3 regions of the Pantoea sp. LS15 genome follow, and region 1 is predicted to be linked to each of the others. Evidence: predicted binding sites of a transcription regulator. Region 1 holds the regulator's gene; each other region holds the start of a gene.

What was found. The regulator sigma-54, encoded in region 1, starts transcription at its own class of promoters, with help from an activator protein. The targets are predictions, from matches to a motif close to GTTGGCACANNTTTCGCTNT.
Region 2: HED65_RS18685 (branched-chain amino acid ABC transporter substrate-binding protein) is a predicted target of sigma-54. The motif match lies at 3,534-3,553, and genes of this name have one in related genera.
Region 3: hypA (hydrogenase maturation nickel metallochaperone HypA) is a predicted target of sigma-54. The motif match lies at 5,607-5,626, and genes of this name have one in related genera.

The regions. Positions count from the first base shown of each region.
Region 1 is NZ_JAAVXA010000007.1:163,115-171,295, reverse strand. Features, by position in the region: gene arcB (aerobic respiration two-component sensor histidine kinase ArcB) at 48-2,381, shown strand; gene elbB (isoprenoid biosynthesis glyoxalase ElbB) at 2,614-3,267, shown strand; gene mtgA (monofunctional biosynthetic peptidoglycan transglycosylase) at 3,264-3,998, shown strand; gene npr (PTS phosphocarrier protein NPr) at 4,029-4,301, opposite strand; gene rapZ (RNase adapter RapZ) at 4,298-5,152, opposite strand; gene ptsN (PTS IIA-like nitrogen regulatory protein PtsN) at 5,198-5,689, opposite strand; gene hpf (ribosome hibernation promoting factor) at 5,772-6,059, opposite strand; gene rpoN (RNA polymerase factor sigma-54) at 6,082-7,515, opposite strand; gene lptB (LPS export ABC transporter ATP-binding protein) at 7,563-8,181, opposite strand, start outside.
Region 2 is NZ_JAAVXA010000015.1:34,718-42,898, reverse strand. Features, by position in the region: gene livM (high-affinity branched-chain amino acid ABC transporter permease LivM) at 1-1,215, opposite strand, end outside; gene HED65_RS18690 (ABC transporter permease subunit) at 1,226-2,140, opposite strand; gene HED65_RS18685 (branched-chain amino acid ABC transporter substrate-binding protein) at 2,241-3,362, opposite strand; gene HED65_RS18680 (YecA/YgfB family protein) at 3,788-4,456, shown strand; gene tyrP (tyrosine transporter TyrP) at 4,490-5,701, opposite strand; gene HED65_RS18670 (PM0253 family protein) at 5,932-6,273, shown strand; gene ftnA (non-heme ferritin) at 6,310-6,807, opposite strand; gene yecR (YecR family lipoprotein) at 7,009-7,347, opposite strand; gene HED65_RS18655 (DUF2766 family protein) at 7,579-7,830, shown strand; gene HED65_RS18650 (anaerobic C4-dicarboxylate transporter) at 7,873-8,181, opposite strand, start outside.
Region 3 is NZ_JAAVXA010000006.1:111,488-119,668, forward strand. Features, by position in the region: gene flhA (formate hydrogenlyase transcriptional activator FlhA) at 1-1,904, opposite strand, end outside; gene hypE (hydrogenase expression/formation protein HypE) at 1,967-2,977, opposite strand; gene hypD (hydrogenase formation protein HypD) at 2,974-4,095, opposite strand; gene HED65_RS11205 (HypC/HybG/HupF family hydrogenase formation chaperone) at 4,099-4,371, opposite strand; gene hypB (hydrogenase nickel incorporation protein HypB) at 4,362-5,225, opposite strand; gene hypA (hydrogenase maturation nickel metallochaperone HypA) at 5,229-5,579, opposite strand; gene hycA (formate hydrogenlyase regulator HycA) at 5,790-6,254, shown strand; gene HED65_RS11225 (4Fe-4S dicluster domain-containing protein) at 6,325-6,933, shown strand; gene hycC (formate hydrogenlyase subunit 3) at 6,930-8,181, shown strand, end outside.

The DNA of each region.
Region 1 (8,181 bases):
CGCGAATTTGAGTATTATTGAGCGATAAAGTCGTGAAGGGATCCTCTATGAAGCAAATTCGAATGCTTGCCCAGTACTACGTCGACCTGATGATGAAGCTCGGGCTGGTGCGTTTCTCCATGCTACTTGCGCTGGCGCTGGTCGTTCTGGCGATTGTCGTGCAGATGGCCGTTACCATGGTTCTTCATGGTCAGGTCGAGAGTATCGACGTCATCCGCTCCATCTTCTTTGGCTTGCTCATTACCCCCTGGGCGGTCTATTTCCTCTCCGTGGTGGTTGAACAACTGGAAGAGTCCCGTCAGCGCTTGTCAAAACTGGTCGATAAACTGGAAGAGATGCGCGAGCGCGACCTGAAGCTCAATGTCCAGCTCAAAGACAACATTGCACAGCTGAACCAGGAGATTTCAGATCGTGAGAAGGCGGAAGCCGAGCGTCAGGCCACGCTGGAGCAGCTTAAAATCGAAATGAAAGAGCGCGAGGTCACGCAGATCCAACTTGAGCAGCAATCCTCTTTCCTGCGTTCGTTCCTCGATGCTTCACCGGATCTGGTTTTCTACCGTAACGAAGACAAAGAATTCTCCGGCTGTAACCGGGCGATGGAGCTGCTGACCGGGAAAAGTGAAAAGCAGCTGATTCACCTGAAACCTCAGGATGTCTATTCTGAGGAGGCGGCGGCCAAGGTCATGGAGACAGATGAAAAAGTTTTCCGCCACAACGTCTCGCTGACCTATGAACAGTGGCTGGATTACCCGGACGGGCGCAAAGCCTGCTTTGAGATCCGTAAAGTGCCGTACTACGACCGCGTCGGGAAACGTCATGGCCTGATGGGCTTTGGTCGCGATATTACCGAGCGTAAGCGCTATCAGGATGCCCTTGAGCGCGCCAGCCGCGATAAGACCACCTTTATCTCCACCATCAGCCACGAACTGCGTACGCCTCTTAATGGCATTGTTGGGCTGAGCCGTATTTTGCTGGACACCGATCTGACCGCGGAACAGGAAAAATACCTCAAAACTATCCATGTCTCGGCGGTCACGCTGGGTAATATCTTCAACGATATTATCGATATGGATAAGATGGAGCGCCGTAAAGTCCAGCTGGATAACCAGCCTGTTGATTTCACCAGTTTCATGGCCGATCTGGAAAACTTGTCCGGTCTGCAGGCGCAGCAGAAAGGGCTGAGTTTTGTTATGGAACCCTCCCTGCCACTGCCGCATAAAGTGGTCACGGACGGTACGCGTCTGCGTCAGATCCTGTGGAACCTTATCAGTAACGCCGTGAAATTTACCCAGAAGGGGCAGGTTGCGGTGCGCATCCGCTATGACGAAAGTGACATGCTGCACTTTGAGGTGGAAGACTCCGGGATTGGTATTCCGCAGGAGGAGCAGGACAAAATTTTCGCGATGTACTACCAGGTGAAAGACAGCAACGGCGGGAAACCCGCCACCGGTACAGGTATTGGCCTGGCGGTATCTAAACGGCTTGCGAAGAGTATGGGCGGGGACATTACGGTAACCAGCCAGGCGGGCAAAGGCTCGACCTTCACGCTGACGGTACATGCGCCAGCGGTGGCTGAAGAGGTTGAGGATACCTTTGAAAACGACGATATGCCGCTGCCAGCGCTGCACGTCCTGTTGGTGGAAGACATCGAGCTGAACGTAATTGTGGCTCGCTCTGTGCTGGAAAAACTGGGTAACAGTGTGGATGTGGCAATGACCGGTAAAGCCGCGCTGGAGATGTTTAAACCGGGCGAATATGACCTCGTTCTGCTGGATATTCAACTGCCGGACATGACCGGGCTGGATATCTCGCGTGAACTGACGAGCAAGTATGCTGCTGATGATCTGCCGCCGTTGGTCGCGCTGACGGCCAACGTGCTGAAAGACAAAAAAGAGTACCTCGATGCCGGTATGGATGATGTGCTCAGTAAACCGCTGGCGGTGCCTGCCCTGACTGCCATGATCAAGAAGTTCTGGGATACCCGTGAAGAAGAGGAGAGCACCATGACGTCTGTTGATAGCGCAAAAGCCCAAACGATACTCGATACCGCGATGCTGGAGCAGTATATCGATCTGGTTGGCCCAAAACTGATTACCGACGGTCTGGCCGTGTTCGAAAAGATGATGCCTGGCTATCTGAGTGTGCTGGAATCAAACCTGACGGCGCGAGACCAGAAGGGCATTGTGGAAGAAGGACATAAAATCAAAGGTGCGGCTGGATCGGTCGGGTTACGCCATCTGCAACAGTTGGGACAACAGATTCAGTCACCTGATTTACCAGCATGGGAAGATAACGTTGGTGATTGGGTCGAAGAGATGAAACAAGAGTGGCAAAACGATGTTGCGGTACTTAAAGCCTGGGTCGATGCCAGAAAAAAATGACCCCGGATTAACCGGGGTGCGCGAATACTGCGCCAACACCAGGGAAATCGTGGCTGCGCCTGTTTTTTAAAGTTATTTTCGAAAGGGCGCCGCCTGAAAAATTTAGGCCGCACGCAGATAAGATAGCAAATCTTAAATGGTTTGTTACATGAATCAGTGAAATGTGTGAAGCATAGCGTTTTAATCAAAATTATTAATGTGCTTCAGCGAGTTGCAGAGAAGGAACGTTATGATGAAAAAGATTGGTATCGTGCTGAGCGGATGCGGTGTTTACGACGGTTCAGAGATACATGAAGCCGTAATTACATTGTTGGCGCTTTCCCGAAACGGAGCTGATGTTGTCTGCTTCGCGCCGGATAAAAGCCAGGCTGATGTGATTAATCATCTGACCGGTGAGCCGATGGCGGAAACTCGTAACGTGCTGATTGAATCGGCACGCATTGTTCGCGGTGATATTCACCCTCTTAATCAGGCTAATGCTTCAGAGCTTGATGGGTTAATTGTGCCTGGCGGGTTTGGGGCAGCGAAAAACCTGAGCAGCTTTGCTTCCCAGGGGGCAGAGTGCCATGTGGATCCGGATTTAAAAGCGCTGTCATGTGCAATGCACGCTGCGGGTAAACCGCAGGGTTTTATCTGTATTGCCCCGGCGATGCTGCCGAAAATTTTTGATTTCCCGTTGCGTCTGACCATTGGGACCGACATTGACACAGCTGAAGTCGTTGAGGATATGGGCGGCGAACATGTGCCGTGTCCTGTCGATGACATTGTGGTGGACGAAGACAATAAAATTATTACCACGCCTGCCTACATGCTGGCGCAGAGTATTGCTGAGGCCGCCACGGGTATTGAAAAGCTGGTGGACAGAGTGCTGGTGCTTACTGAATGAGTCGTAAGTTGAGTCCCGGTGCAGGAATAAAGCGTGTTCTGCTGAGAGTCCTGCTTTTACTGGCTGTCTTCTGGGGCGGCGGGATCGCGTTATTCAGCATCGTACCGGTTCCTTTCTCTGCTGTGATGGTCGAGCGCCAGGTTGGTGCATGGCTTTCCGGAGATTTCCGTTACGTTGCACATTCCGATTGGGTGAGCATGGACGACATCTCACCGTTCATGGGGCTGGCGGTTATTGCGGCGGAGGATCAGAAATTCCCGGAGCACTGGGGGTTTGATGTGGCGGCCATTGAGAAGGCACTTGCCCATAACGAACGCCACGAAAACCGCGTACGCGGTGCGTCAACGCTGTCGCAACAGACGGCCAAAAATCTGTTTCTTTGGGATGGTCGAAGCTGGGTGCGAAAGGGGCTGGAAGCGGGATTGACCCTGGGGATGGAAACGGTCTGGAGTAAACGACGCATTCTGACGGTCTATCTCAATATTGCTGAGTTTGGCGACGGTGTATTTGGCGTGGAAGCTGCTGCGCAGCGTTATTTCAATAAGCCTGCCAGTCGCCTGAGTATGTCAGAAGCGGCACTACTCGCCGCCGTCTTACCAAATCCCATCCGCTTTAAAGCCAGTGCACCGTCAGGGTATGTACGAAGCCGGCAGGCGTGGATTATGCGCCAGATGCGCCAGCTGGGTGGGGAGGGGTTTATGCAGCGTAATAATCTCATGCAGGGCGGGTAAGCGTAGCGCCACCCGCCAAAGGAATGAACGTTAGTCTTCGTCAAAACCGGCGTTAAACAGTGCAATCACCGCCGCCAGCGCTTCCTCTTCCTGGGGGCCGGTGGCTTCAACTTCAATCTGGCGTCCTTTGGCTGAGTCCAGCATCAGCAATGCGATCACGCTGTTCGCCTCCGCTTCGGTGCCTTCATCATTACGCAGCAGAACTTCTGCATCGAACCCCTGCATCAGCTCAAACAGTTTCATCGCCGGGCGTGCATGCATGCCCAGCTTATTGGTGATCTCAACAGTTTGTTTTACGGTCATGTTTTACGTTTTTCCAGCGTGCGATGACGGGACTGAACGTTCTTTCCGCGTGAACGGAAATAATCGGCCAGCTGTTCGGCGATGTAGACCGAACGATGTTTACCGCCGGTACAGCCAATCGCTACAGTCAGGTAGCTACGATTGTTTGTCTCCAGCATAGGTAACCATAGCTCAAGGTAGCTTCGCGTCTGGTAGATAAAATTGTGAACTTCTGTGTGTCTGTCGAGGAAGGCCGCGACGGGTTTATCCAGACCTGTCATTGGACGCAGTTTCGGATCCCAGTGCGGGTTCGGCAGGAAACGTACATCGAAAACATAATCCGCATCAATGGGGATACCGTGTTTAAAGCCGAAGGACTCGAACACCATCGTCAGTTCACGCTCGCGTTTGCCCAACAAACGGGTACGCAGCATTTCCGCCAGCTCATGAACGGACATCTCAGAGGTGTCGACAATCAGGTCAGCACGAGAACGGAGCGGCTCCAGCAGATCGCTCTCTTCGTCGATTGCGCTCTCCAGAGAGAGGTTCTTACTGGAAAGCGGGTGCAAACGGCGGGTATCGCTGTAGCGGCGGATCAGGGTATTACGGTCTGCATCCAGGAACAGCAACTGAGGCGAGAAAGCCTCAGGCAGGTTACTCATTGCCTGTTCAAAGATTTCTGGCGATTCAGGCATATTACGAACGTCGATACTGACGGCGGCAGAGGTTTGTCTTTCCGCAAGCGTGCGAGCCAGATCGGGTAACAACACGACCGGCAGGTTATCTACGCAGTAAAAACCCATGTCCTCCAGCGCACGCAGAGCAACGGATTTCCCCGACCCTGAACGACCACTGACAATCATCAGCACCATGTTCCGTTTCTCCTCAGGACAACAGATGTGAAGGCCATCTCCTGGTTATACATCATCCTGATTGCCTTCTGCTTCAGTGATAATTTGATAGAGCTCTTCATCACTTTGGGCTGAGCGCAGCCGACGGCAAATGGTTTTATCGGCCAGGCGTTTTGCGACCAGAGAAAGCGTATGCAGGTGGGTTTTCGTCTGGTCGGCAGGCACCAGCAGCGCGAAGAGGAGATCGACGGGCTGGTTATCAATGGCATCGAAGGCGATAGGGGTTTCCAGCTGCACAAACACACCGACGGCACGCAAGGTGTCTTCTTCCAGTTTGCCATGCGGGATCGCGATGCCGTTGCCGATGCCGGTACTGCCCATCTTTTCACGGGTCAGGATAGCTTCGAACACCACCTGCGGCGGCAGGCCCAGCTGTTTTGCGGCCAGTTCACTGATGATCTCCAGCGCACGTTTTTTGCTCTGGCAGTGAACTGCACTGCGGGTACATTCCTGGTTAAGGACATTGCTCAATTGAAGAGCGGAATCGTTGTTCATCATAATTTCACCTAAGCGCTAACTGTACAAATGGCCCGTTGTGTTTCACAACAGGCCGTCCTGCACCCGTTAACTGCCCGGACAATTAGTGTTGTTTCAGTTTATCTTTATGTTTATTAAGCTGTCGCGCAAGCTTATCAATCAAGCCGTCGATAGCCGCATACATGTCTTGCCCTTCCGCACTGGCATGGAGTTCACCCCCGTTGACGTGCAGGGTTGCATCCGAGATATGAGTCACTTTCTCCACTTTCAACACAATATAGACCTGATTGATCCTTTCGAAATACTGCTCGAGTTTCGCAAATTTCGCATTCACGAAGTCGCGTAAAGCCTCAGTAATTTCGACGTTTTGTCCAGTGATGTTGAGCTGCATAGTGTCTTCCTTATCGGTTGTGTCAGACCAGCTGTTTACGCTGGTTGGACGGCGGAATGGATAAAGACTCTCGATACTTCGCAACAGTACGACGTGCCACCATAATACCCTGGTCGGACAGCATGGTGGTTAACTTACTGTCACTCAGTGGCTTCGCGGGGTTCTCCGCGGCGATCAACTTCTTCACCAGTGCGCGAATTGCCGTTGACGACGCTTCACCGCCGCCCTCGGTATTAACATGGCTGGAGAAGAAATACTTAAGCTCAAAAATACCGCGTGGACTGTGCAGATACTTCTGCGTGGTGACGCGGGAAATGGTTGATTCATGCATCTCGACGGCCTGGGCGATATCCGCCAGTACCATCGGTTTCATATACTCTTCACCCTGCTCAAAGAAAGCCTGCTGCTGTTCGACAATACAGCGGCTGACGCGGAGCAGCGTATCATTTCGGCTCTCCAGACTTTTGATCAACCATCGCGCTTCCTGCAGATTGCTACGAATATATTGGTTGTCAGAGTCGTTTCGTGCGCTGGTGCACATGGAGGCATACTGCTGGTTGATTTGCAGGCGAGGGATGCTGTCAGAGTTCAGTTCAACGACCCAGCGGCCATTGTGTTTTCTGACCAGTACATCCGGGATCACATACTCAGGTTCGCTGGTCTGGATCGACTGTCCGGGGCGTGGATCGAGCGACTGGATCAGATTAACCGCTTCTTTCAGCACCTCTTCTTTCAGGCGTGTGACGCGCATCAGGGTGCGGAAATCGTGGTTAGCCAACAGATCCAGATGATCGCTGATAATGACACGCGCCTCATCGAGCCATGGCGTCTCTTTGCTGAACTGAGAAAGCTGGATCAGCAGGCAGTCGCGCAGATCTTTTGCCGCCACACCGACCGGATCGAAACGCTGGATACGCTTCAGAACCGCTTCAATCTCTTCAAGTTCAATCTCTTCGTCGCCCATGCTTTCCAGAATATCGTCCAGCGTGACGGTCAAATAGCCCGTGTCGTCAACGGCATCGACAATTGACGTGGCAATCGCGCGGTCGGTATCGGAGAACGGAGTCAGTTCCACCTGCCACATCAGATAATCCTGTAGCGACTGGGTGGTTTCTCCCTGATAGACCGGTAGCTCATCGTCCTGGTAGTCTGCACGCGTACCGGAAGGGGTTCCGGCGGTGTAGATTTCATCCCAGCTGGCATCCAGCGGAAGCTCGTCCGGCATCTCTTTTTGTTCGAGTGCATCAGCGGTATCGAGCGCTTCTGTATCCTGCGATTGCTGGGTATCTACCTCGTCATGAAGATCGGTTTGTTCCAGCAGTGGATTGCTGTCCAGCGCTTGCTGGAGCTCCTGCTGGAGTTCTAACGTGGACAGTTGCAACAGGCGAATTGCCTGCTGTAGCTGCGGCGTCATCGCCAGTTGTTGGCTGAGCCTTAATTGCAAACCTTGCTTCATGTTCAGAGCATTTTTCTCCGGTTCGGCGTTACGTTACCTCTACCCTATCAGAGTCTGAAGTCTTCCCCAAGATAGACGCGCTTAACATGATCATCTTCGAGGATCTGCTGCGGCGTACCGTGGGCGATCAGATTGCCCTGGCTCACAATATAGGCGCGTTCACACACGGCCAGCGTTTCACGCACGTTGTGGTCGGTGATCAGCACGCCAAGCCCGCTGTCACGCAGGTGTTCAATGATACGTTTAATGTCGATAACGGAGATTGGGTCAACACCCGCAAAGGGTTCATCCAGAAGGATAAACTTCGGATTTGCGGCCAGCGCGCGTGCAATCTCAACGCGACGGCGTTCCCCCCCTGACAACGCCTGACCGAGGCTGTCGCGCAGGTGTTCAATGTGGAACTCTTCCATCAGTTCGTTGGCACGATCCTGACGCTGTTCGCTGGTCAGGTCGTCACGAATTTGCAGGACCGCCATCAGGTTATCGTAAACGCTAAGACGGCGGAAAATAGAGGCTTCCTGCGGCAGATAGCCGATTCCGCGGCGCGCGCGCGCGTGCAACGGCAGAAGACTGATATCTTCATCGTCAATAACAATGTTGCCGGCATCGCGCGGCACAATGCCAACGACCATGTAGAAAGTGGTGGTTTTACCCGCACCGTTAGGG
Region 2 (8,181 bases), on a different contig from region 1:
TGGACGCCAGATCATCATCACCACCATCAGCATGCCAAACAGCAGGACCCGGTACTCGGCAAAACTGCGCAGCAACTCGGGCGTGACGGTAAGCACAAAGGCCGCCAGCACGACGCCAAGCGTGGAGCCCATGCCGCCCAGCACCACGATGGCGAGGATCAACGCCGATTCAAAAAACGTAAATGAGGTCGGATTCACGAAGCCCTGGTAAGTTGCAAAGAACACCCCGGCAATCCCGGCGGTAGACGCACCGAGCGTAAAGGCCGAAAGCTTGACCAGAACATGGTTCAACCCAATTGAGCGACAGGCGATTTCGTCTTCGCGCAATGCTTCCCACGCCCGGCCAATCGGCATCCGCGTCAGGCGGTGCTTGATATATAGCACCAGCATCACCACCAGAAACAGCACCGCATAGATGAATATAAACTTCATATTTGGGTTGTAGGTCAGGTGGAAAAATTCGTGGAAGGGCACACCACCTTCTTTAGCCCGTCGGCCAAACTCCAGACCGAAAAAGGTGGGGGGAGGGGCTGAAACGCCATTTGGGCCGCCGGTGAAGGTCAGCCAGTTGTTCAGGATCAGACGAATGATCTCCCCAAACCCGAGGGTCACGATGGCCAGATAGTCACCATGCATGCGCAGCACCGGGAAACCGAGCAGGGCACCTGCGGCAGCGGCCATGATTGCCGCCAGCGGTAGCATGCTCCAGAAGCCTAACCCAAGATACTGATAACCCAGTGCCAGGCCATAAGCACCGATGGCATAGAACGCGACATATCCCAGGTCCAGCAGACCGGCCAGCCCCACAACGATGTTCAGGCCCAGACCAAGAAGCACGTAGATCAGCCCGAGAATGGCGACGGTCAGCACATATTTGGTGGCGACAAACGGGAAGCAAATCGCAAGGGTAATCACCAGAGGAATAATCCAGCGCATGCGGCTTTTGTATTCCGGGGGGCGGACATACACGCCCGCGCTATCGGCTTCGAAGCGTGCCTGGAAACGGGCACCCGCGGCGGTACCTAAAAAGGCGCTTAATAGAAAACGCCCGAGCATGACGATGCCAACCATCCAGGCCAGTCGCTGCCCGGCGAAGTTAAAGCTGTACCCGTCCAGCACCACGCCCGCAATCGGGCCGAAGATAATCAGTGCAATCAGCCCGGAAAAAATGGCGTCCAGAGTGCAGCGCTTGAGAGAAAAACCGTGGCTTGTCATCGTTGCTCCCTCACACTTTGGCCACAATCGGGCGACCAAGCAGTCCCTGAGGACGGAAAATCAGGATCATCACCAGGAGCCCAAACGAGAACACATCTTTATAGTCCGAATTCACCATGCCCGAGAACTGGGCTTCCGCCACGCCGAGAATAAGTCCGCCGAGCATTGCCCCGGGCAGGGAACTGATGCCGCCGAGTACCGCCGCGGTAAAGGCTTTGATGCCAATGACAAATCCGACGTAGAAATCAAAGGTGCCGTAATTCATGGTGATGAGCACACCCGCCAGACCCGCCATTGCCGCGCCGATGACAAAGACCAGCGAAATAATCCGGTCGGTGTTTATCCCCAGAATGGAGGCCATTTTGCGGTCCTGTTGCACCGCGCGGCACATCCGTCCCAGGCGGGTATGGTTGATTATCCAGGTGAGTATCAGCATGCCGGCAAACGAGGCGACCAGAATAAACACTTTGGTATAGGTTATCTGAACGAACCCTTCCCCCAGATGCAGGCGAATAACGCCATCCAGCATGGTTGGAACTCCTTGCTGGCGCGGACCCTGGCTCAACTGCGCGTAGTTTTGCAGAATAAGCGACATACCGATGGCGGAGATCAGTGGTGCCAGGCGCGTGGAGTTCCGCAGCGGTTTATAGGCGATTCGTTCGATGGTCCAGCCGTAAACCCCGGTCACCACAATGGTGAAAACCAGCGTCCCGAGGATCAGCAGCGGGAAAGACTGCAGCCCGAAGAAGGAAAGCAGCGCCAGGCCAATAGCGCAGAGATAGGCGGAAATCATATACACTTCGCCGTGGGCGAAATTGATCATGCCGATAATGCCATACACCATGGTGTAGCCGATGGCGATTAAGCCGTAGACGGAGCCCAGTGTTAAGCCATTTATTAACTGTTGCAGGAAGAATGTACTCATCTTAGCGCGCTCGTTTTTATAGGCTGCGCGACTTGCGCAGCCTGATGTTTATTACGCGCCGACAGGCTGGCCTGCCGGCGTTGAGCGTGATTCCGTCCCGTTACTGCACTTCCTTATATTTTCCTTTGTCGTCCCACTGGTAAACCACATAGTCAGAGACTTTCAGGTCACCCTTGCTGTCCCAGGCTTTTTTGCCCATTACCGTATCGACGGCATTGGCTTTCAGCCATTCGCTCGCTTTAGCAGAATCCTTCCCGCCAGTGGCCTTGAAGGCTGCGGCAATGGCCTGTACGGAGGCATAGGAGTAGAGGGTGTAACCTTCGGGTTCAAATTTACCGGCTCGGAATTTCTCGATAACCGCTTTACCGTCGGGGATCAGACGCGGATCTTTACCAAAGGTCATGTAAATGCCGTTGGTATATTGTGGGCCACCCGCTGCGGTTACCATCTCTTCGTTGACAATACAGTCGCCGGAGAAGAATTTCGCCTGTACACCCTGTTCGCGCATTTGACGAACCAGCGGGCCCGCTTCCGGATGGCAGCCCCCAAAGAACACCACGTCCGGTTTTTGCGCGCCAATCTTCGTCACCAGCGCGTTAAAGTCTTTTTCACCACGTGATAGCCCCTCATACATCACATCCTGAACGCCACGTTTCGCCAGTGCTGCTTTGGTAGCGTCAGCCAGACCCTGACCGTAGGTGTCTTTATCGTGAATGATCACCACTCGTTTAGCTTTCAGCTTGTCGATGATGAAGTCGCTGGCAACCTGGCCTTGCTGGTCATCGCGCCCGCACATGCGGAACATGTCGCTCATACCGCGTTCAGTGATCAGCGGGTTGGTTGAACCGGGGGTGATGGCAATGATCCCTGCATCGCTGTAGACCTCGGAAGCGGGCATGGTGGAAGAGGAGCAGAAGTGGCCGACCACGGCATTGACTTTATCCTGGTCCACCAGACGGTTAGCTACTGCCACAGCCTGTTTAGGTTCGCAGGCATCATCCCCCTGAACCAGTTTGATCTTCTCTCCGTTGATGCCACCAGCGGCGTTAATGTCTTCAGCGGCTTGCGTTGCGCCGTGCCAGTACTGATCGCCATAGGTGGCATTGGGGCCTGTGAACGGTCCGGCGACACCGATCACAATATCTGCCTGGGCGGAAAATGCGGTCACCAGGCAACCGGCCAGCACAAGAGAAAGAGGCGTTCTGATAAATTTCAGCGACATTATTATGTTCCTTAGCAAAGAGGTTTTTGCACCACGGCGTATACCCAAACGCCCGTCGGCGCAGCCAGTCCAAAACACGAGCAAGAACAAAATGCACTAAACGAACAAGATCCAGACTGCATCCTGCGTGATACGGCGAGGTTTCCATGCGCAACTTCGCGCGAAGAACATTAAGCAAAAACGTTGCCAGAATGGTTAACCCATTGATGAGTTTGCGACATGTTTGAGTATAGAGCCCCGTGTTATGTCGCCTTGCGGGAGGAGAAGAAATTACAGCGGAGATCACATATCGTTAACAATAAAGCCCATAAGTTGTGCAGGAGTCACGATTTGCACGTTTTTGCAGCAATAAAGACCTAAACTTCAACCAGGAAAGGTGTGCGATATGTGTTAGGATCCTTTCCTTTTTATCAGGAGTGTCAGCGATGACTGAAGGCCCATTGAATGAAAGCGAAATGGAGTGGCTTGAAGAGACATTAATGTCTTACGGTCACGACGATGCGTCCGTGATTGACGTCTCCGAACTGGACGGCATGCTTACCGCAGTGCTTTCTGGCCCCGTTGTCGTCGAGCCCGATACCTGGCTGGTGGCGGTGTGGGGTGGCGAGAAATACATTCCACGCTGGAAAAACGATCGTGAGATGAACCGTTTTATCGATCTCTGCTTTAAGCACATGAACGATATCGCCGAGCGCCTGAGCGAATACCCGGATCAGTTTGAACCGATGTTTGGTTACAACGACGTGGACGGTGAAAGCTATACCGTTGTGGAAGAGTGGTGCTACGGCTACATGCGCGGCGTGGCGCTGACGGACTGGTCTGCCTTACCGGAAGATCTAAAGGCCGATCTGGATGTGATTGCGCTGCACGGTACTGAAGAGAACAGCGACAAGCTGGATGCGCTGACAGAAGAGGAATATAAAGCCAGCATTGAAAGCATCCAGCCTGCGGCACTGCGTTTGTACAATTATTGGGTGAACAACCCGCAGCAACCGGAAGCGAAGAAGCCTATTGTGAATGGGACGAAGGTCGGGCGTAACGATCCGTGTCCTTGCGGCAGCGGGAAGAAGTTTAAGAGCTGCTGTTTGCACTGATAAAAAAGGGGCTAATGATAGCCCCTTTTTTAGTTAACCCACTTCCGGCAGCATTCCCGCTGCAATCAAAACCTGCACCAGAATAATCACCACGCCACAGCCAAACACGATACACAGCAGCGGTTTTCCCCCTGCCACGCGGTATCCTTGCTGTGGATGTTGCTGACGACTCTTCCATGCCAGCAGGGAAGGGAGCAACAGGGCAAGGATCGACAGTGCCACCCCCGCGTAACCCAGCGCCATCACAAACCCGCGTGGGTAAAACAGCGCAAAGGCCAGTGGCGGCAGGAAGGTGATTGCGCCCGTCTGCAACCGACCAGCCGCGGTATTGCGACGCTGGAAAAGGTCAGCCAGGTAATCAAACAGGCCCAGCGCAACACCCAGGAACGACGTGGCCAGTGCCAGGTCGGCAAACAGATGTACCGCCAGTTCAACATGTGGGGAGGTGACAACCTCGCGCAGTGCCAGTAGAAAACCATTCAGGCCGGCGTGTTGCGCCATCAGCCCAATAAAGGTCGAAGAATCAATGCTGCCCAGCGTCACCAGTTGCCAGAATATATAGGCGATCAGTGGGATTGCGCTGCCGATAACAAAGACGCGGCGCAGCTTGCGAATATCGCCGTTCATATAGCTGACAATGCTCGGCACGCTGCCGTGGAAACCAAATGAGGTGAAAATGACCGGGATCGCGGAAAGCGCCAATCCTTTTTCCAGCGGCAGGGTCAGCAGGTTGACCTTGTGTACATGCGGTGCGAGCAGTACCAGCATCACAATCAGGAAGAGAATTTTGGCGCTGAACAGAAAACGGTTAAACAGATCAACCAGCGACGTCCCCACGCAGACCACGCCACCGCCAATGAGCGCAAAGAAAATGGCCCCCGTTGCCGGGGTAATATCCGAGCCGAACCAGTCATTGACGCTAGAGGCGATGAGCTCCCCGGCACCGCTGATATAGGCGGCAGTCAGAGCGTACATCAGGAACATCATGCTAAAGCCGGTTATCCACTGACCGTAGCGTCCCAGATAGCGTGCTGCAAGAGAACCCAGACCCGTGTCGGCTGGCACATGCTGATAAACCTCAAGCAACAACAGTGCGGTGTAGCACATTAACGCCCAGAGCATGCCAAGTAGCAGCAAGGTCATCCCAAATCCCACGCCTGCGGCTGCCAGGGGCATTGCCAGCATTCCTGCTCCAATCGTCGTTCCGGCGACGATAAAAATACTTCCCAGGGTTCTGTTTTTCACGCTTTCCTCTACAACGATTCGTAATCGCGACAAAATCTGCGGCGCAGAGTAAGGGAAAAACGGTAATTCGTCAAATCACCGTTACAAGTAGTGTAATGAATGGTTTACGGTTTACTGGCCATCTGATCCTTTGGAGGGTTACGCCTACTTCATAAGGGCAATGTTGCGCTGCGCCATTCAGGCGTAACGTAAACAACAATTATAAATAATCAAATAAAGTGAGGGTTTTTATGGCAGGGGGAAATCCATTTACCGCGTCCTGGAGCCGGGGAGGCAACCTGCTATGCCACGGCCACTGGATCATCAGCTGGCAGAACCATCCCCTGATGCTTCCGGAGTCCCGACGCGAAAAAGACTTAGGAACCTGGGGAATCTATTCAGTTATTGATCCTGAAGATGAAACATTTGCGCAGGGGTTAAACGAAGATGAGTGGATTATTGAAAATGTAGACTGGCTGACTGACCTGTTCTTCGAAGCGAATATTCCGCTGGAAACGGCGAATTACCGCTATTTTTATCAGGCAGTGAATCCCCACGACTGGCGTTGTACCAGTTGCGCGGGGTGTATGTAAATTAACGCGGTGCCGGAAACCGGCACCGCGTTAATATTAATTCTGCGTATCGAGGGTAGAAAGTTCTTTATCAATAAAGTAAAGACCTTCACCGGTTTTACCCACCAGAGATAATTTATCCAGTACGGATTTAAACAGCTTCTCTTCTTCGTGCTGTTCAGCGACATACCATTGCAGGAAGTTAAAGGTTGGATAATCCTGGCTGGTCATGGCTGCATGAACCAGCTCATTAATCTTCTGCGTGATCAATTGTTCGTGCTCATAGGTCGCGCGGAACAGTTCATCGAGAGAAGTGTACTCAGCAAAAGGTGATGCCACGTTCTCAATGCGCGGCAGGCTGCCAGTATCTGTCAGATAATCAAACAGACGTTGCATATGAGTCATCTCTTCCTGAGCGTGACGACGCAGAAACGCGGCAGCGCCTTCGAAACTGTGGTAGCTGCACCATGCGCTCATCTGCTGGTAGAGCAGGGATGAAAAAAGCTCAAGGTTCATTTGTGCGTTGAGCTTGTCGATCATTTCAGTTTTCAGCATGGTGACGCTCCGGATTATTATTTCTGATTCACAATGAGCGATACTATAATTTGTTATTTAATTATTTGCAAAACGTTAATTTATTAATTTTTAGTTTAAAATACGAATGGGAATAAAACGCATTGACGGTTTTATATTTATTAATGAGAATTGTTTTTGTTCTTAGTTAAATAAACTGCCAGCAAATACTGGCAGTCTTGATTAATACCACGGATTATTTGACTTAGGATTAACGGCAAAGCCCATACATTTATACTGGATAGTCACGCTCTCGTTTAGACACAGAGAACCGCTAATCAGTGTGCAGGTTTTGATGGGCTGGCCATAGGCAGAGGCGGTAGCATACCCCATGCTCTGACACGCTTTTGCTGCAGTACCGTTATTCACATACTCATCAGAATACGCATTTTGTAGCGCCGCCTGGCCGTAGTCGAGGCGGACTATGCCGTTGGGCGCGTCGAGGCTGCTGACCTCAGCCTGGCGGTTAATGCTACACCCCGCGAGCAGCAGGATCGTGCCAGCTACAATGACTCTTTTCATGGTTCGCTCTGAATGGATGGAAATACGTTATCGTACCTGCAGATGTCTGCTGCAATGCCTGGAATAGCCGGACAATCTGCCCTCTCTCTTTGCAACGGGATGGAATTGAATGTAATCCGCACCCGGCGCATGTTATATCGCCGGCTTTTTTGTACCTGCACGTGACGAAGGGGAGATAAAAGGGCCTGCGTTTTGCTACTATGGCGGCCTTTATATAAGGAGAAAGCCCCCATGTCTCAAAACCTGAGTGCCGATCAGGAACTGGTCTCTGACGTTGTCGCCTGTCAGCTGGTTATCAAACAAATCCTTGATGTCCTGGACGTTATTGCGCCAGTTGAAGTGCGCGAGAAGATGTCAACTCAGTTGAAAAACATTGATTTCGCCAGTCATCCGGCAGCGGCTGATCCGGTTACGCTTCGTGCCATCCAGAAAGCCATTGCGCTGATTGAGCTGCGATTCACGCCACAGAGTGAGTCTCACTGAAGAGTGAAAATGGGCGACAGTATTTGTCGCCCTTCAATGCCATCAGAAGAACGTCTGGACCAGCAGGTAGCTTGCCGCGCACGCGCAACTCACGCCAATCAACCCTGGCAGAATAAAGCTGTGGTTGATGATAAATTTGCCGATGCGGGTCGTTCCTGAACGGTCAAAACCGATACAGGCCAAATCACTTGGGTAGGTCGGCAGGACAAAATACCCGTATGACGCCGGGAAAAAGGCGATCAGCATTTTCGGCTCAATACCCAACATCAGGCCCATGGGCGCAACAGCCGTCAGCGCAGCCGCCTGGCTGTTCACCAGCTTCGACACCAGAAACAGTACAATGGCATACGT
Region 3 (8,181 bases), on a different contig from region 1:
TCGGCTGCGGGAACGGTCACGTCAGGCAGGGTAACCTCAGGCAGGGACAGTTGCAGCACGCTACCTCGCGTCAGTAACACCGCACGTTCAATAACGTTTTCCAGCTCACGTACGTTGCCAGGCCACTCCATAGAAGAGAGTGTGCGTAACGTTTCGGCAGGAATACTGTCGATGTTGCGCCCCATCCGGCGCGCAATCTTGGCAGTAAAGGCTTTGACCAGCAGGGGGATATCTTCCGGGCGCTCGCGCAGGGGCGGCAGAAAGATCGGGAAGACGTTCAGGCGATAGTAGAGATCGCTGCGAAACTCGCGGTCAGCGACCATTTTTTTCAGGTCGCGGTTGGTGGCGGCAATGAGCCGTACATCAGTCTGGATCAGCTTATTGCTGCCAAGACGCTCAAACTCTTGCTCCTGTAATACCCGCAGTAGTTTAGGCTGCAGTTCCAGCGGCATATCGCCGACTTCGTCGAGGAACAGCGAGCTTTTGTCCGCCAGCTCAAAACGACCCAGGCGCTGGCTACTGGCACCGGTAAACGCCCCGCGTTCGTGGCCGAACAGATCGCTTTCCAGCAGACCGGCAGGCATAGCCGCGCAGTTCATTTTCACCATCCGGCGACCATTGCGGTTGCTCAGGTTGTGGATGGCGCGGGCAATCAACTCTTTACCCGTGCCAGTTTCGCCCAGGATCAGAACTGTACTGTCACTTTGAGCCACCATCTCCACCTGCTTGAGCACGCTGTACATCGCGTCGCTGCGCCCGATGATTTCACCAAACTCGCTGTCCACGTTGTTGAGCTGTTCGGTCAGAGCCAGGTTTTCATCCACCAGCCGCTCTTTCAGACGGTGGATCTCCTGATAGGCCAGGGCGTTATCCAGCGCGATGGAGATTCGCTCGGCGATCTGGCGCAGCAACTTCAGGTTGGCAGTGGTAAACACTCCTTCCTCACATTGCGCCAGCTTTAGCACGCCGAGCATGGTATTGCCAGACATCAGCGGCAGCAGGCACAGGGTCTGAATTTTGTTGCCCCAGGTGTTAAACAGCATCCGCTCATAGGGTGCTACCGGATCCTGCTCGTCAAGGTTAAGCAGCAGGATCTCTTTGCTTTTGAAGACCCGCTCAGACAGCGTACCCGCTTCATCCACTTCGCTTTGCTCGTGTGCCGGGTTGGCTTCATCGAGGTAATGTGTGGAGTAGATATTCAGCTTGCCCTTACGATGCCCCCGCAGCGCAATGCTGATGGCATCAATTTTGAAATAGTGGTGGATCTCTTTCGAGACTTCGCTGACCAGTTCATCCATATCAAGCCGGGAAAGCACGGCGTTGGTAATAGCGACCAGAATGCGGAAGTTGTCGCGCTCGCGGCTCAGCAGGTCGTAATCGACGTTATTGGTGACACGGCTTTGGATCTGCTCCGCGACGACGGCCACAATCTGGGTAAAGGTGTGCAGACGCTCGTATTCCGCCTCGCTCCAGGGCTGGTCGGTTGTGCGGATAAACTCGCAGCCACCAAAAATATGCCCTTCCGCGGCCAGCGGCAACATGCAGTAATGACCGAAAGAGTGATAGAGAGAACTTTCCGCCAGCCTCGGCCAGGCCTGCCGGAACTCCTCAAAATTACAGTGCAGGATTTCAGGCCGGGAGAGAATACGGCGCACCGGGCCATGAGCGAGATAGGTTTCATCTTCGTATTCAAACGTTTTGTCATTACCACGCGTGGAGTAGTAGCTCGCGCGATGTGTTCCGCTATGCCAGAGCACAATGGCGGCGCTGTCTGCCAGTGCAGATTGCCTGACCATGCGCGTCAGGGCATCGCTCAGCGCACCGAGATCGGGCTGCTGTAAAAGTGTGCGCGTGATATCAAACAGGCCCTGCTGTCCAAGATCGCTCATCGGTGTATACGGCATATTGCTTTCCAATAGAAACTGGCAAATAAAAGAATTTCAGCGCTGACCGCTTTTGGCGCGGCCTAGCAAATACGGGGTAAGGGTTCAGCGTGCGGTAGATCCAGCGTACGTTTCACGCCGAAAATCCCGGTCAGGCGCACCCCTTTGCGCTCAACCACTTCACCAATAATGGCGGCCTCTTTCCCTAAAGGATGCGCACGCAGCATGTCCAGTACCACGTCAGCGACGTGGCGTTCAACGCCGATCACCAGCTTGCCTTCGTTGGCAAAATTGAGTGGATCAAGACCCAATAATTCGCACAAGCCGCGAACGGCAGGCTTAATGGGCAGACTACGCTCGCTAAGTTCAATACCCCACCCGCAGCTTGCCGCGAACTCATGTACCACGGCATTCACGCCGCCACGGGTGGCGTCTCGAAGGGCTTTTACGCCTGGAATGGTACGCAGTGTCTGAATAAGCGGGGTGAGCACCGCGCAGTCGCTGCGCAGTTCACCATCCAGCCCTAAACCTTCGCGCAGGTTAAGGATAGTCGCTCCATGACAGCCCAGCGTTCCTGTCACGAGAAGCACGTCGCCGACATTAAGCTGTTGTGCCCCCCAGTGAATATCGGCAGGGATAGCCCCCATGCCGGCGGTGTTGATGAACAGCTTGTCGGCTGCGCCGCGCTGCACCACTTTGGTATCACCTGTGACGATGGCAATCCCTGCCTCGCGTGCGGTCTGCGCCATACTGTTAACCACTGTTGTAAGCGTCTCCAGCGCTAAACCTTCTTCAAGGATAAATCCGCAGGAGAGATAGCGTGGAACGGCACCGCTGACAGCGACGTCGTTTGCCGTGCCGCAGATGGCGAGCTTACCGATATCGCCCCCCGGGAAGAACAACGGGTCAATCACATAGCTGTCGGTGGAGAACGCCAGTCTGTCGCCTTGCGCGGTGAGGGTTGCCAGGTCAATGCGCGCCTGATCTTCCTGCTCAGCGAGCCAGGGGTTGTTAAACGCCTCCATAAACAGCCGGCTAATCAGCTGCTGCATTGCCTGCCCACCGCTGCCATGCGCCATTTCCACCGTGCTCATGCTTCACACTCCTGATTGCGATACTGATACCACGCGGCACAGGCTCCTTCTGAGGAGACCATCAGCGCGCCAAACGCCGTTTGCGGGTTACAGGTGTTGCCAAATAACGGGCATTGATGAGGTTTGCATTTGCCCGTGAGGACCTCGCCGCAGCGAGACCGGGGATCGTCGCAAACCTGTTGTGGTTGCGGATGGAAATGCGCTTCAGCATCGAATGATTGATACGCAGGCGTCAGACGCACGCCGGATTCGGCAATCAGTCCCAGGCCGCGCCATTCACTGTCGCCTTCGACGCTAAACACCTCCGCAATGGCTTGCTGAGCGCGTGTATTGCCTGCGTCAGGCACGACGCGGCGGTACTGATTTTCCACCGTACTCAGGGCTGCTATTTTCTGCTCAACCAGCATGGTCACGCCTTGCAGTAGATCAAGAGGTTCGAAACCAGCCACCACTAATGGACGATTGTATTGTTCAGCGATAAAACCGTAGGCGTCTGTACCGATGACCATGCTGACATGGCCTGGTGCCAGGAAAGCGTCAATGCCGTTACCCGGTTCTTCCAGCAGGCTACGCAGCGTGGGGATGAGCGTAATATGCTGGCAGAAAAAGAAAAAGTTCTTGATGTTGCGGGCTCTGGCCTGCTGTAGCGTGATTGCCGTGGCCGGCATGGTGGTTTCAAAACCCAGACCGAAAAACACGATTTTACGGGTGGGGTTATCCGCTGCCAGCGTCAGGGCATCCATCGGCGAGTAGACGATCCGGATGTCCGCTCCACGCGCTTTAGCCTGCAATAGTGAGCCATTTTTCCCTGGCACACGCATCGCGTCGCCAAAGGTGCAAAAAATGACGTCGGGCTGGCTGGCGATTTCGATACAGCTGTCGATACGTCCCATCGGCAGAACACACACCGGACAGCCAGGGCCGTGAATAAACTCGATGTTCTCTGGCAGAAGCTGGTCGAGACCAAATTTGAAGATGGCATGGGTATGACCACCGCACACTTCCATAATTCGCAGTGGTTTTGCTGCGCTGTAGTTCAGTAGCACCGCTCGCATTTTCAGGTGTGCGATAAGCTGCATCACTTGTTCTGGCGCGCGGTATTCATCAACGTAACGCATCTGTTATCGCTCCTCGCCGTACAGCAGAGCGCCCACGTCAGGCTCCACGTCGAACATATTTTGCAGCGCATCGAGCGTGTCGCGCGCTTCCGCTTCGTTAATCACACTCATGGCAAAGCCCACGTGCACCAGCACCCACTGGCCGAGGCGTGAAGCACCAGTTTCATCAACACTGCCGACCAGCGTCAGGTCTACATCGCGCAATAATCCACACACATCCACTCTGGCCTGATTCCCGTCAATGGCGTGAATTTGTCCCGGTACGCCTATGCACATCGTTCGCTCTCCAGCCAGTTCAACCAGTTTTCCATACCGTCGCCGCGCGTGGCAGACACCAGCAGGATGCTAATGTCCGGGTTGACTTCACGGGCATACGCCAGGCACTTATCCACGTCAAAATTCAGGTATGGCAGCAGGTCGACCTTATTCAGCAACATGATGGACGCGGCGGCAAACATATGCGGGTATTTCAGCGGCTTGTCTTCGCCTTCGGTCACCGAAAGCACGGCCACTTTATGCCGTTCACCGAGGTCAAAGCTCGCCGGGCAAACCAGGTTGCCGACGTTTTCAATAAACAGGATGCCGTTATCTGCCAGTGGCAGACGCGGAGTGGCGTCGGCAATCATCTGCGCATCCAGGTGGCAGCCTTTGCCTGTATTGACCTGAATGGCAGGCGTGCCGGTTTCGCGAATACGGGCGGCGTCGTTAACGGTCTGCTGATCGCCTTCGATCACCGCGCAGGAGACGCGCGCATTCAGGCGTTTGAGGGTCTCTGTCAACAGCGTGGTTTTGCCGGAACCGGGGCTGGAGACCAGATTCAGCACCAGCTGTTTGCGGGTAGCAAAACGGGCACGGTTGCGGGCGGCGATCTGGTTATTTTTGTCCAGCACGTTGATTTCGACTTCCAGCATCTGGCGCTGGCTGATGCCCGGCGCATGTGTCCCTGCTTCGCCGTGACCGTAATGCAGGTCACCCGCGTCAGATTGTTGAGGAGCGAAAGTGATACCGGTTAATGCCGATGCAGGGCGCGGGGCGGGTGAAAAGGGCGCGGAGCGAAACGCGGAGTGAGGACGGTGTTCATCCCCTTCTATATACAGGTTGCCTTCGCCGCAACCGCAGGTGCTACACATAATTTACTCCTTCTCGATTTCGAGTCGTTGGATCTGCATGCCGTCATCCGCCACGATGCGCAGCCCGGCACTCTGGCATTGCGGACAGCGCTGAACCTTCGATGAGAGCAGGGTGATGTACTGCTGACATTGTTCACACCAGCACTCTGCCTGCTGCTCTTCAATATGGAGTTCGCAGCCTTCCGCCAGCGTGCCGCGACAAACCAGCTCAAAACAGAAATTCAGAGCACTGGTCTCGACACAGGAAAATGCCCCGACTTTCAGCCAGACACCGGTGACGCGTTTCGCGTGGTTTTGCACTGCCTGCTGTTCGATAAGCTCCAGAGCCCGCTGGCAGAGGGTGATTTCGTGCATGACGCCTCCTCAATGAATTGCCCCGGTAATGCAATAACAATGCCAGCTTGATTTTTGTTAAGGGATGACGATGTCAACGCTGTCGAAATGACACGTCGACACCACGGAGTTGACAGGTGTCTCTTATTTTAATTTGTTTAAAATCAATAAAATAAAAACTGGCATGGAATCTGCTTAACAGCCGCTATCTCCATTAACCGGATACCTTTTATGACTATTTGGGAAATCAGCGAAAAAGCGGATTACATCGCGCAGCGCCATCAGCAATTACAGGACCAGTGGCACCTGTACTGCAACTCTCTGGTACAGGGCATCACCCTGTCGAAAGCACGTCTTCACCACGCAATGAGTTGTGCAGCACAAGGTGATATGCGCTTTGTCCTCTTCGGCCATTTCACCATCAACGTTACCCTGGCGGATAACTTCAACAGCCACACCATCGAGTACTACCTCGAGACAAAAGACGGTGAAAAACAGTGTATTGCGAAGGCACAGTTGATGGCAGACGGCATGGTGGATGGTCACGTCAGTAACCGTGATCGCCAGCAGGTGCTGGAGCATTATCTGGAAAAAATCGCGCCAGTTTATGACGGTTTATACGCCGCCGTTGAACACGATCTCCCGGTCAATCTGGCGCAGTTAACGGATGCACATGCCTCAGCGAATGTGGCCTGACTCTTACGTGTCGAGAAGTGTCGACAAGACAGTTTTTCGTCAAAAATGACTATCACCAGAGGATAACCCGGTGAACCGTTTTGTAATTGCTGACTCGACGGTCTGTATTGGCTGTCGAACCTGTGAGGCGGCGTGTTCGGAAACGCATCGCTTGCATGGGTTACAGTCCATGCCGCGCCTGCACATCATGCGTAATGAAAAAGAGTCTGCCCCGCAGCTCTGTCATCACTGTGAAGATGCCCCTTGCGCGGGTGTTTGCCCTGTGAATGCCATCACTCGCGTTGATGGCGCTGTCCAGTTGAACGAAAGCCTGTGCGTGAGCTGCAAGCTGTGCGGCATTGCCTGCCCGTTCGGCGCGATTGAATTTTCCGGCAGCCGCCCACTGCATATTCCGGCCAATGCCAATACGCCGAAAGCGCCTCCTGCGCCCCCGGCCCCCGCGAAGGTTAGTACGCTGCTTGACTGGGTCCCCGGCATTCGTGCCGTAGCGGTGAAATGCGACCTGTGCAGCTTCGATGAGCAAGGCCCAGCGTGCGTACGCACCTGCCCGACCAAGGCGCTGATTCTGGTTAATATTCGCGACATCACCCGCACCAGCAAGCGTAAACGCGAGCTGACCATCAATAGCGATTTTGGCGATCTTTCGCTTCTGCAGGCGCTTAATGAGGAGGCGAAATGAACGCCATAACCATGATCAACAGCGCCGTGGCGTACTTTACCGCCGCCGCAGTACTGGCGCTGATCTTCTCTTTGCATAAAACCCTGAGCGGCTGGATCGCCGGGATCGGCGGGGCGGTCGGTAGCCTGATGACGCTGGCGGCAGGTGGTGTCGTCCTGCTCGGCGGCCAATCCGTAGAGGCCGTGATGCCGCTGATTCGCCACACCGTGGAGATTACGCCGCTAAATGCCATCTGGCTGGTGACGTTTGGCCTGTGCGGTCTGTTTATCAGTCTGTTCAATATCGACTGGCACCGCCATCAGAATACTAAAGCCAACGGCCTGCTGGTCAACCTGCTGCTGGCAACGGCGGTCTGTACCGTTATCGCCAGTAACCTTGGGGCTCTGGTGGTGATGGCGGAGATCATGGCGCTGTGTGGTGTCTTCCTGACGGGCTGTAGCATCTCCGGCAAACTATGGTTTGCGCTGGGCCGCCTCGGGACGCTGCTGCTGGCGCTGGCCTGCTGGCTGGTGTGGCAGCGCTTCGGCACGCTGGACTTCTCCGCACTCAACGGTCATCAGTTGGGGAATGACGTCTGGCTGCTGGGTGTGCTCGGTTTCGGTTTGCTCGCCGGGATCATCCCGCTGCACAGCTGGGTGCCACAGGCGCATGCGAATGCCTCTGCACCCGCTGCCGCACTGTTTTCTGTGGTGGTGATGAAAGTGGGGCTGTTCGGCATTCTGGCGATTACGCTGACCAGCGGACAACCGCCGCTGTGGTGGGGTGTCGTGCTGTTGGTCGCTGGGATGATCACCGCGTTCGTTGGCGGTCTGTACGCCCTGATGGAGCATAATATCCAGCGTCTTCTGGCGTACCACACGCTGGAAAATATCGGCATTATCCTGCTCGGTATTGGCGCGGGCGTGACCGGGTTAGCACTCAATCAACCGGCGCTGATTGCGGCCGGTTTTATCGGCGGTCTCTATCACCTGATTAACCATAGCCTGTTTAAAAGCACGCTGTTCCTGGGCGCGGGGAGCGTCTGGTTCCGCACTGGCCATCGCGATATCGAAAAGCTTGGCGGCATTGGCAAAAAAATGCCCGTTATCTCTTTGTGCATGCTGGTGGGGCTGATGGCGATGGCGGCACTGCCGCCGCTGAACGGCTTTGCCGGGGAGTGGGTGATTTATCAGTCCTTCTTCGCGCTCGGTCAGAGCGATGTGTTCATCGCCCGGTTATTAGGTCCGCTGCTGGCGGTTGGTCTGGCGA